2 regions of the Paenibacillus sp. PvP094 genome follow, and region 2 is predicted to be linked to the other one. Evidence: predicted binding sites of a transcription regulator. Region 2 holds the regulator's gene; the other holds the start of a gene.
The links. The regulator Rex, encoded in region 2, represses fermentation and respiration genes when NADH is low (regulators of the CRP and FNR family bind a similar motif). The targets are predictions, from matches to a motif close to TTGTGAAATATTTCACAA.
Positions count from the first base shown of each region.

Region 1: the regulator Rex is predicted to act here: its motif matches at 1,822-1,839, upstream of nirB (nitrite reductase large subunit NirB).

Region 1 is NZ_JBEPOM010000001.1:3,820,411-3,825,522, forward strand. Features, by position in the region: gene nirB (nitrite reductase large subunit NirB) at 1-1,733, opposite strand, end outside; gene ABIC22_RS17565 (metal-dependent hydrolase) at 2,046-2,753, shown strand; gene ABIC22_RS17570 (hypothetical protein) at 3,083-3,400, opposite strand; gene ABIC22_RS17575 (M42 family metallopeptidase) at 3,587-4,660, opposite strand.
Region 2 is NZ_JBEPOM010000001.1:4,356,348-4,361,459, reverse strand. Features, by position in the region: gene ABIC22_RS20130 (hypothetical protein) at 1-327, opposite strand, end outside; gene ABIC22_RS20125 (amidohydrolase) at 372-1,676, opposite strand; gene ABIC22_RS20120 (redox-sensing transcriptional repressor Rex) at 1,663-2,316, opposite strand; gene dinG (ATP-dependent DNA helicase DinG) at 2,505-5,112, opposite strand, start outside.

The DNA.
Region 1 (5,112 bases), 540 kb from region 2:
AGTTCTTCCGGCGTGGTTACGCCGCCGTACATGCGCGGTACTACCGTATACGTACCGTCTTTCTGAATATTGGCGTTCATACGTTCATTGACAAACCGGGATTCCTTCTCGTCTTCATGCGTATCCGGTGCAATCATGCCGAGGTAGTAGTTAATTGCTGGACGGCATTTGGAACAGCCTTCAGGCTGGCTCCAGCCCAGGACATTCATCACTTCTTTGGTCGTCTGCAATCCTTTTTGCTTGATCTCGGCTACAATTTCATCCCGGCTGAGCGAGGTGCATCCACAGATGCCCTGTTTGGCGCCGCTTGTGAAGCCATCTCCCAGTACATATTGTAAAATTTGTTCTACTACCGGTTTGCATCCGCCGCATGAACGGGTTGCGCCTGTGCAGGCTTTGATCTCATCAACGCTGCTCAGACCTTGATTCGTAATGGCATCGACAATCGTTCCTTTGGTTACACCATTACATCCACATACGATTTCGTCCTCAGCCATCGTTTCAACAGAAGCAGCTTTTTTGTGACCCCCACAGCCCGTACCCATCAGCGAGGCATACAGCTCATCCGTCATCTCGGTTTTCTGTTTGATTAACTTCTGCAATTCAGCAGAATCCGTCACATCTCCAAAGAGCACGGCACCGACCATGATGTTGTCCCGCAGCAGAATTTTTTTGTAGGTCCGTTTCCAGTCATCTTTATGGCTGATCACCGTATGGTCGGGACTATCGAGAAATTCGCCTGTGGAGAAGACGTCCACACCTGAGATTTTTAATTTGGTAGATACGACAGAGCCTTCATACGGAGCAGTTTCCACGCCGCAGATATGCTTGGCGAGAATCATGCCTTGTTCGAATAATGGGGCAACGAGGCCGTAGCATACTCCCCGGTGTTCGGTACATTCCCCGACAGAATATACACCTTCGAGTGAGGTTTGCATGTAGTCATCCACGATGATCCCGCGGTTAACTTCCATGCCGCTTTCGCGGGCTACAATCGTATTCGGTTTAATGCCTACAGCCATAACGACAAAGTCTGCATCCAGTACGGTATCATCGGCAAATCGGAGGCCTTCCACACGTTCCCCGCCGATCAATTCAGCTGTCTGTGCGCCCATCCTGAAACGAATGCCCTGACGCTCCAGTTCCGCTTTTAGCATGGCTGAAGCTTGAGGATCGAGCTGGCGTTCCATCAAGTCTTGCATGAGATGAACTACGGTGACGTCCATGCCGAGCTGGACCAGACCTTTGGCTGCTTCCAGTCCGAGAAGACCTCCCCCAATAACAGCCGCTTTTTTATATTGCTTTGCTGCTTCCAGCATCATATTGCAATCGGCAATGTCCCGAAATCCAACAACGCCTTCTTTATCATGACCCGGAACGGGCAGGATAAAGGAGCTGGAACCTGTAGCGATAATGACTTTGTCGTAGGGCACCCGTGTGCCTTCATTTGTAACGACTTCCCGGGTATCTGCATCGATACGGGACACGGTTGTACCGGTATGAAGCGTAATGCCATTGTCTTCATACCAGTGCAGATCATTCAGCACGATATCATCAATGGTTTTGCTGCCCTCCAGAACATAGGACAACATGATTCGGTTATAGTTGGGATAGGGCTCCGTGCCGAAGACCGTAATATCATAACGTGAAGTTAATTTCAAAATCTGTTCAACTGTACTAATGCCGGCCATACCGTTACCGATCACGACAAGTTTTTCTCTGTTTCCGTTCATGTGTGTAAGCCTCCTTGGTTTAACACTGGACATTATCAACATTTTTAGTGGTTTATATTTGAATCATAGCGTGGATTGCTAACACTTAATGTGATTTATTTCACTAAGAAAGAGATAAGTAGCACAAATTAAAAAGTGTGAGCCCGGTCACGGAAACTGTTTTTTTGTTGGAGCTTGAAGAATGGAAGGTATTGAGTTCCAGACGCTACTTTAAAATAAGAAATACGAACTATTGTTCTCTTTTTGTTTTCGTTGTAACATCGAGAATGGGATATGATGTTCCCTATTTCTTCGAAAGGAAGTTTTCGCATCATGATGGGAAGATCCCACCTGATTATTGGAACAGGCGTTTCACTTTCAGTACTGCAGCTGATGGGTGTGCAAGTCACGGCACCTGCTGTTACGGTTGCGCTCATTGGCTCGCTGCTGCCGGACATTGATGAGCCGAATTCCTTATTGGTATCCAAGGCGCTGCCCAATAGTCTGATCAGGCTGCTGCAAACCATTTTGCTGCCTACAGCCGTATTTGTGTATTTTTACGTGCAGGCGAAGCCTTGGAATCTGCTGCTAGCCATTTTGGTCGGGCTGGTATCTTTCCTGCCATCGCGTTCGCTCCGCAAAGTGTTGATGTTCGCCATCGGACTGGGCCTTGTATTCTACGGTCACGCCCTCGCACCATGGAACCTGATTGCAGGGAGTCTGCTCATGTTATGTACTACGCTGACCCACAGAGGTTTAACCCATACGGTCTATGGAACTGCAGTTTGGGGAGGACTGCTGTACAGCACAACGCATGAGCAGGGACCGGAGATTTGGGTTGCCGGAGGAGTAGCCTATGCCATGCATCTGCTTGCAGATTCGTTGACGAATCGCGGGATTCGTCCGCTTCCGCCACTCAAGTGGAGGATCAGGGCGAATCTGATGAGCACAGGGACCAAACATGGAGCCGTGGTCGAGAATGTATGTATTGTGCTAACGCTTATTTTGGCATGGATCGCATTTTCGCCGTTATTTCTATAACTCTGAGTAATAGGCATCGAGGTTACTTTATCGGATTATGTCGCATGACGACATCAGCATGAATTCAAAAACGCCAGTCCAGAATAGAGGACTGGCGTTTTTTATTGGCTCTCCGAATCCTGTACTAAACCTTACTATGTGTATAGAGTTCAAGGGGCTAAACCACAATTGGGAGCAAGGTTCAGGGAGAGGATGGGGAATCGGTAAGCTCATCAATATCCGAAGAGCCAAATACAAATAACACAACAAGGATAACTACAATTAATAGCTCTGCAAATCCAGTTCCGTCAAAGTCAGACATCATCCCAGCCTCATTTCATTCCATTCATTTAGGAATTCATTCTTTTTTGGAAAGCTCGCATCACATCATCCAGAGTCACATCGCCCATCTCGTCAAGAAATTGGACCAGTTTATCGGCATTCGAAGGGTTAATGTTTGTTAGTGTTTTATACTGTCCAACCAGCTCTACGACCAGAGTGGCCTCACGAAACAAGGTGACAGCATCAACTCTTAATTTACCGCTAACAAGCAATGCTGCAACGATGAGTTCCAGGTTTCTACCTTTAAGATTGCCATTGAGAAGGGAGTTAGCGGCATTTGTTTTTTTGGATCCTTTATTCGATTTTCCATTCCTTCCCACTGCCATAACAGGACCCCCACTGCTTGGTGTTTTGTTCTCTTTCGTTGTTGTATCTTATGTGTTATTTCCTGTAATGTTCGAACTATTAATCTATTTTTACGCAAAAAAAAGAGACACTCCAACCAAAGTCGGAACGCCTCTTTATCTGGAGAGAGATCAACCAGAGTTTTTCAATTCTATCACTAGTGAGCATTACGCGTTTTCAATAATAGTGTTCATGGTCGTACGATCCAAACCCTTCACCAATTTGACAAGCAGTGCCTTGGCAGCATCATAGTCATCGGTGTGAATGATGGAAGATGAGGTATGGATGTAACGGGCACAGATCCCAATGACGGTTGAAGGTACGCCAATTCCGCTCAGATGAACTTGTCCTGCATCCGTGCCGCCAGGTGAGATAAAGTATTGCATCTTGATCTGGTTCGAAGAAGCTGTATCTTGCACATATTCCACCATGCCGCGGTGAGTGAACATGCCTGGATCGAAAATACGAAGCAGAGCACCTTGCCCAATGTGTCCAAAGGACTGTTTGTCACCTGTCATGTCATTGGCTGCACTGCAGTCCAGGGCGAAGAAGATGTCTGGTTCAATCAGATTGGCAGCTGTACGCGCACCGCGAAGCCCCAATTCCTCCTGAACGGTTGCACCGCAATACAGCGTGTTTGGAAGCTTCTCTTGGTGGAGTGCTTCAACGAGCTCAAGGGCAAGTCCGACTCCGTAGCGGTTATCCCAGGCTTTTGCCATAATTTTTTTCGGGTTCGCCAGGGGTGTAAATTCACAGATCGGCACGATTTGCATTCCTGGGTGAATCCCCCAAGATTCGGCTTCCGCACGGTTATCCGCACCAATATCCAGGTACATGTGATTCAGATCAACCGGTTTGCTCCGTTGGGACTCATCCAGCAAGTGAGTAGGCGTAGAACCTACAACGCCCGTAATACGGCGATCCGGAGTGATAATCTGTAGGCGCTGAGACAGGACAGCCTGACTCCACCATCCACCAAGCGGTCGGAATTTAACCATGCCCGTTTCCGTAATGCCTGTTGTCATGAAGCCCACTTCATCAAAGTGTCCGGCTACCATAACTTTCGGGCCTGATTCTTCACCGCGAAGTACACCGAAAAGGCTTCCCAGACGATCCTGCACAAATTCCTCTGTATATTGGGAGAGCTGCTCCTTCATCCATCCACGAAGCTCGCGCTCGAATCCGGAAGCGGAAGGGAATTCCGTTAACGTACGAAACATCTCCATTGTTTTTTCATTCATGTGTCGACAACTCCTCTGCTTGTATGTATGACAGTCTTGACAGAACGGCTGCAGACTGTTGCCCTCCATTAATAAAGGACATTATTAACCACTGGTCACATTATAGTATGAACCTTGCGCACCTAATTGTCCATGTCTGTGTCACGTATCGGATTCATCGTTAGTACAATGAATGTGAAGTCTTCTTTTGGATTGGGCTTTTCCCTCACGCTTTTCACAGCATGATTGAATATGCATGAGTTGAGACACTCCTGCGATCCCATAATCGGGGATTTTTATTCGTTTGCTTGACGACAGGAAGGAGTTGGGACACCAGATGAAGCCACCTCATGAAGGCAATGAAGATATCCTTTTTATCGTCCTTTTTATTTTGCTCGTCATCGTACTTCTTTATTTATAGGGAAATACTTCACACCTGACTGTTGTGCGATTAGCTCAACTTCTCTCTAATC
Region 2 (5,112 bases):
CTGCAGCAATTCACTGTGCACAGCATTGCTTCCTGTGACCGGTTTATTGGTTGCATCAAACTTAACCCAGACGGCGATGTCCTGATTATCTTTATTTTTGGCCATCATCGTCCAGTAAATGTTATCTTCGCCTTCTTTTTGACCCCAGACGTATTTTCGGAGATCCTCATAAGAAGTTATCCCGAGCTGCTCCTGCGCCGCTTGAATAGCTAGCGCTTCTTCGTTGCGCTGGTCCTGGGTAATATAGACATAGAAGCGCTGTAATCCAAACAGAATCAAAATTAGGATAAGCAGCGAGATCCAGATCCATTTCTTTTTTCTTTTCAAAAGCCGAACTTCCTTTCCCCTATGACGCTGCTGCTATTCTGAAATTAACGGGCGAGCAGTCCGTCAAATGCAAGTTGAGACTCGCGCAGAATGCGCTCTTCATCCATAGTAAGACATTCACCATGTTTCACCAGCTGTTTGCCGTCAACCCATACATGCTCCACATCCTTGGCTGAAGCGGAGTAAATGGTATGAGAGATCAGATCCGTGTGCGGATAGAAGTGTGCTTGTTCAATATTTAGCGCAATGAAATCAGCCTTCATGCCGACTTGAAGTGCTCCCGTATTGTTCAGGAAGATGGATTTGGCACCATACCCCGTTCCAAGTAGCAGCGCTTCTCCCGCTGGAACCGCTGTTGGGTCACCGGATACTCCCTTGTGAATCAAAGCAGCCAGTCTCATCTCTTCAAACATATCCAGGTTGTTGTTGCTTGCTGGTCCGTCTGTTCCCAGAGATACGGTTACTCCAGCTTTCAGCAGATCCGGAACACGCGCAACACCCGAAGCAAGCTTCAGGTTGCTTCCCGGATTGTGAGAGACCGCTACATCATGGCGTGCCAGAATTTCAATCTCCTCATCATTCAAATGCACGGCGTGAGCTACGAGAGAAGGTCGAGAGAAGAAACCGAGCTTTTCCAGATGTACCACTGGACGCAGTCCATAATCCGTTACATTCTGTTCGACTTCGCGAAGGGTTTCCGACATATGGGTGTGCAGCGGCAGATCCAGATCATGTGCAACCTGTACCAGCTTCTCTATGTAATCCGGAGGGCAAGTATACGGCGCATGCGGTGAGATGATCGTCGTAATTCGACCACCAGCCTGTCCGTTCCACTCGCGTGCAAACGCAGCCGATTCTTGCAGTTTGCGCATTTGCTCTTCTTCGGAACAGAGACCAATGACACCACGTGCCAATGCGGCACGAATCCCGGATTGTTCAACTACTTTTGCCACCTGGTCCATATGATCATACATATCCAGGAATGCCGTTGTTCCGCCTTTCAGCATTTCTAATACAGAAAGGGAGGTACCCCAATACACGTCCTCAGACGTCATTTTCGCCTCCATAGGCCACATTTTCTCCTGAAGCCATACTTGCAGGGCCAGATCGTCCCCGTGGCCTCTCAGAAGCGACATGGCTGCGTGACCATGCGTATTGATCAGACCCGGCAAAAAGACCAGTCCTTTGCCATCAACCTTTGGCAGGCTCTCATCTCCATCCGGCAGTGTCTCACCAATATGCACAATCTTATCCTCTTCAACGACCATATACCCTTGAACCACGGTCCATTCCGTACCACTATTTACAGCAAATTTGCCGTTATGAATTACCCATCTATTTGTCGTCATCTTCCTCGTCGTCCTTTCCGTTCTCCAGATAATAAGCCAGGCTAAGCAGATCCGTTGTAAAATCAGCATGATGAATGCGGACGTGCGGTGGTGTTTTCAAGATGGTAGGTGCAAAGTTCAGAATCGCTTCAATGCCGGATTCCACGAGCTGATCGGCTACGTTCTGAGCTTCGGTATCCGGAACGGTAATGATTCCAATACGAATATTATCTTTTTTGACCGAATCCGTTAGTTCATTCATGGGCTGTACTTTCAGGCTGTTAATCTGACTGCCGATCTTAGGACCGTATGCATCGAAAACAGCAACAATTTTCATGTTGTCTTTCAGATAGGCGTTGTAATTGGACAATGCATGTCCCAAGTTACCAGCTCCGACCAGAGCAACATTGATTTGCTGATCAATTTTCAAAATATGACGGATTTTCTCGATTAGATACGATACGTCATATCCAATGCCTTTGCGACCGAAGTCCCCAAAGTATGCAAGGTCTTTGCGAATCTGGGCAGGATTAAGATCCAGGCGTAGTCCCAGTTCCTGTGATGACACCGTGCCTACCTCACGTTGATGCAGTTCATTCAAATAGCGCAAGTAAACAGGCAATCTGCGTACCACAGCTTCCGAAATTTTATCTGATTTCATTACATTACTCCCCCTTACCAAGGCCACAATAGATAAATAAAAATGTAGCATCCCGCATAACCTTTTTCGTTTCCGAATGAAATCATGCAAGATGCCTTATAAAATATCAAGTTAAAAGTGCTTCAAAAATAATTCACACCCTAATAAAGTTTACAGCGAGAAGCCCTTATTACGCAACGACGTCATCCCTAATTCGCCGTAGTTTCATCCTGTGCTGGTGTTTCCAGCCACTCGCTAATCCGTGGAACCATCTGTTCAGTCAGCATATGTTCCATTTTGGGACCGGGTAATGAATATAGGAAATACTTTCCGTAATAAGACTCAATTACCCTTGTATCGTAAACGATGACAATGCCCCGATCCTTGGCCGTACGAACAAGCCTGCCGAATCCCTGCTTGAAACGGATGACGGCCTGTGGAACAGACAGCTTCATAAACGGATTCTTTTTCTGTTCCTGCAGCAGTTCACTCTTCGCCTCGACAAGCGGATGGTTCGGTGGCTGGAAGGGCAATCTCACAATGGCCAGACAGGTTAGCGCCTCGCCAGGGATATCTACCCCTTCCCAGAAACTGCTGGTGCCCAGCAGAACGGTTGCTTTTGCATCCTGGAACCTGCGTGTTAACTTGGAACGACTGCCACTATCAACGCCTTGACCAAGCAGCGAAATATCGTTACCCGACAGCGCTTCTTTTAATGGGTCGTAAACCTGGCGCAGCATTCGGTATGAAGTAAAGAGCACCATCATGCGGCCCTTTGTCGCAATAGCCGTTTCGGCCAGAGATCGTACAAGCATGTCGACAAAGTGAGCATCCCCCACACTGCCTTTTACGCTTGGGAAATCACGAGGGATGACCAGCAAAGCCTGGTCCCTATACCGGAATGGCGATGGCAGCATGGACGTCAGCAAACGGTTATTATCGGCTGCTTCCTGCAAGCCAAGCTGTTCAATCATGAACTGAAATGACTTATCGACCGAGAGCGTAGCCGAAGTAAGGACAACGCTTTTCTTTTTATCGAAGAACATGTCCTTCAACTGTGCACTAACATCGACAGGAACGGCATACAGCTGCAGTGATTTGCTGCGGAATTGGCCGCTTGCCTCCATCCAGTATACCGTTTTGGCATCATCCATTCGCATGAAGAAACGAAGGTTTTCTTTGAGCGTTGCCAAATCCTTAAGCAGACTTGTAATGTCCGTGATCAAGCTATCCGATTGATAATCGTCCTGGTCTTCTTTCACTTCAAGAAGCAGCTTGTCTCCCTTGCGGATCAAGTCCCCCAGTGTGACATAAATCTGGTTCTCGTAATCCTGCAGCTCCTGCCACTTCGCCGGTTTCATTGAAGGCTTCAGTCTGAGGGAAAATTGCCCCGTTTCTCCCGGAGAAGCATCACTCCGCTCAGGCAGCAGGTTAAACAAGGCATCGCTCAAACGATCCCACATTTCTTTGACTTCAACAGCGAGCGGAAACATCTGGTCAATGACTGAGCCCCACTGCACCGAATTTTCATGCCCCGCCAGTTGTGTTCGCAGCATGGGAAGCTGACCGTTCCGACTATCCTTAAACAATCGGGTCAGGGTATGAACCAACGTGAAATATTTCATGTGAAGACCCAGGTGCTTACCCGCCACATCCTCAAGATGATGAGCCTCGTCGATTACGAGACTATCGTAAGCAGGAAGAAGCTGGTGAGCTGCTTTTACATCCGTAAACAATTTAGAATGATTCGTAATGACGATATCGGACAATCCTGCTTCATGCTTCGCCCGATGGTAGAAGCACTTCCTGAACCACGGACAAGAACGTCCCAGGCAGGATTCCGATTCGCTCTGTACCGTTTCCCAAAAGTCCCCACCGCGCGCACTGAGGTTCAGCTCCTCGTCATCTCCAGTCTCTGTCTGGGTGAGCCACACAATCATCTGAGCCGCTGTAAAATAATCTTCTTTCGGTGTAGCGAACTCACGTTTGTTGATCTTGTGCTCAAACTTCCGAAGACACAGGTAGTGCCCCCGACCTTTGAACACGGCAGCCTTAAACGGAAAAGGCACCACTTTGGTCAGCAGCGGGATATCACGCTCCCGAAGCTGTTCCTGCAGGTTGATGGTATGCGTGCTAACCATTACTTTTCGTTCCTGCTTCACACTTTCATATATGGCCGGCAGCAAGTACCCCAGGGATTTCCCCGTACCCGTACCTGCTTCAATTAACAAATGCTTTTCTTCGTCCAGCGCTTGCCTTACACTGCTGAACATCTGTGTCTGTGCCTCGCGTTCTTCATAGTGATCCAGGGTATCCTGCAGATTGGCCCGGACCTGATCCATATACTGCTCAAAACTTACACCTTCGAGCGGATTACCTTCGCGTTCATCGCGTGGAGCACCGATCTCAGTCCAATCACTCACATTCAAGGCCAATTGGCGGTAATACGTATGTCCATCCAGATCCTGTATGGGCTCTGCTTCCTTCTCACTGCGCATGCCGTCGAAGAACCAGCCCAGATCGCTGTCCTCAGGTGCAAACAGGTCGCTGAGACGCTGTATCGTAATCAATGGCAGTTGACGCAGTTCATCCAAACACTTCAGGAGCACATAGGCCGTTGCCAAAGCATCACTGTCTGCCTGATGAGGACGGTCGTGCTGGAATCCGAATTCTGAAGATACATACCCCAGTTGATAAGAACCAAGTGAAGGAAATGAAATTTTGAGAAAATCAATGGTATCCAGAATACGTCCGGTGAACGGCAAGTAGCCGCATCGGTCAAGCGCATTCTGAAGGAAATGAAAATCAAAAGCCACG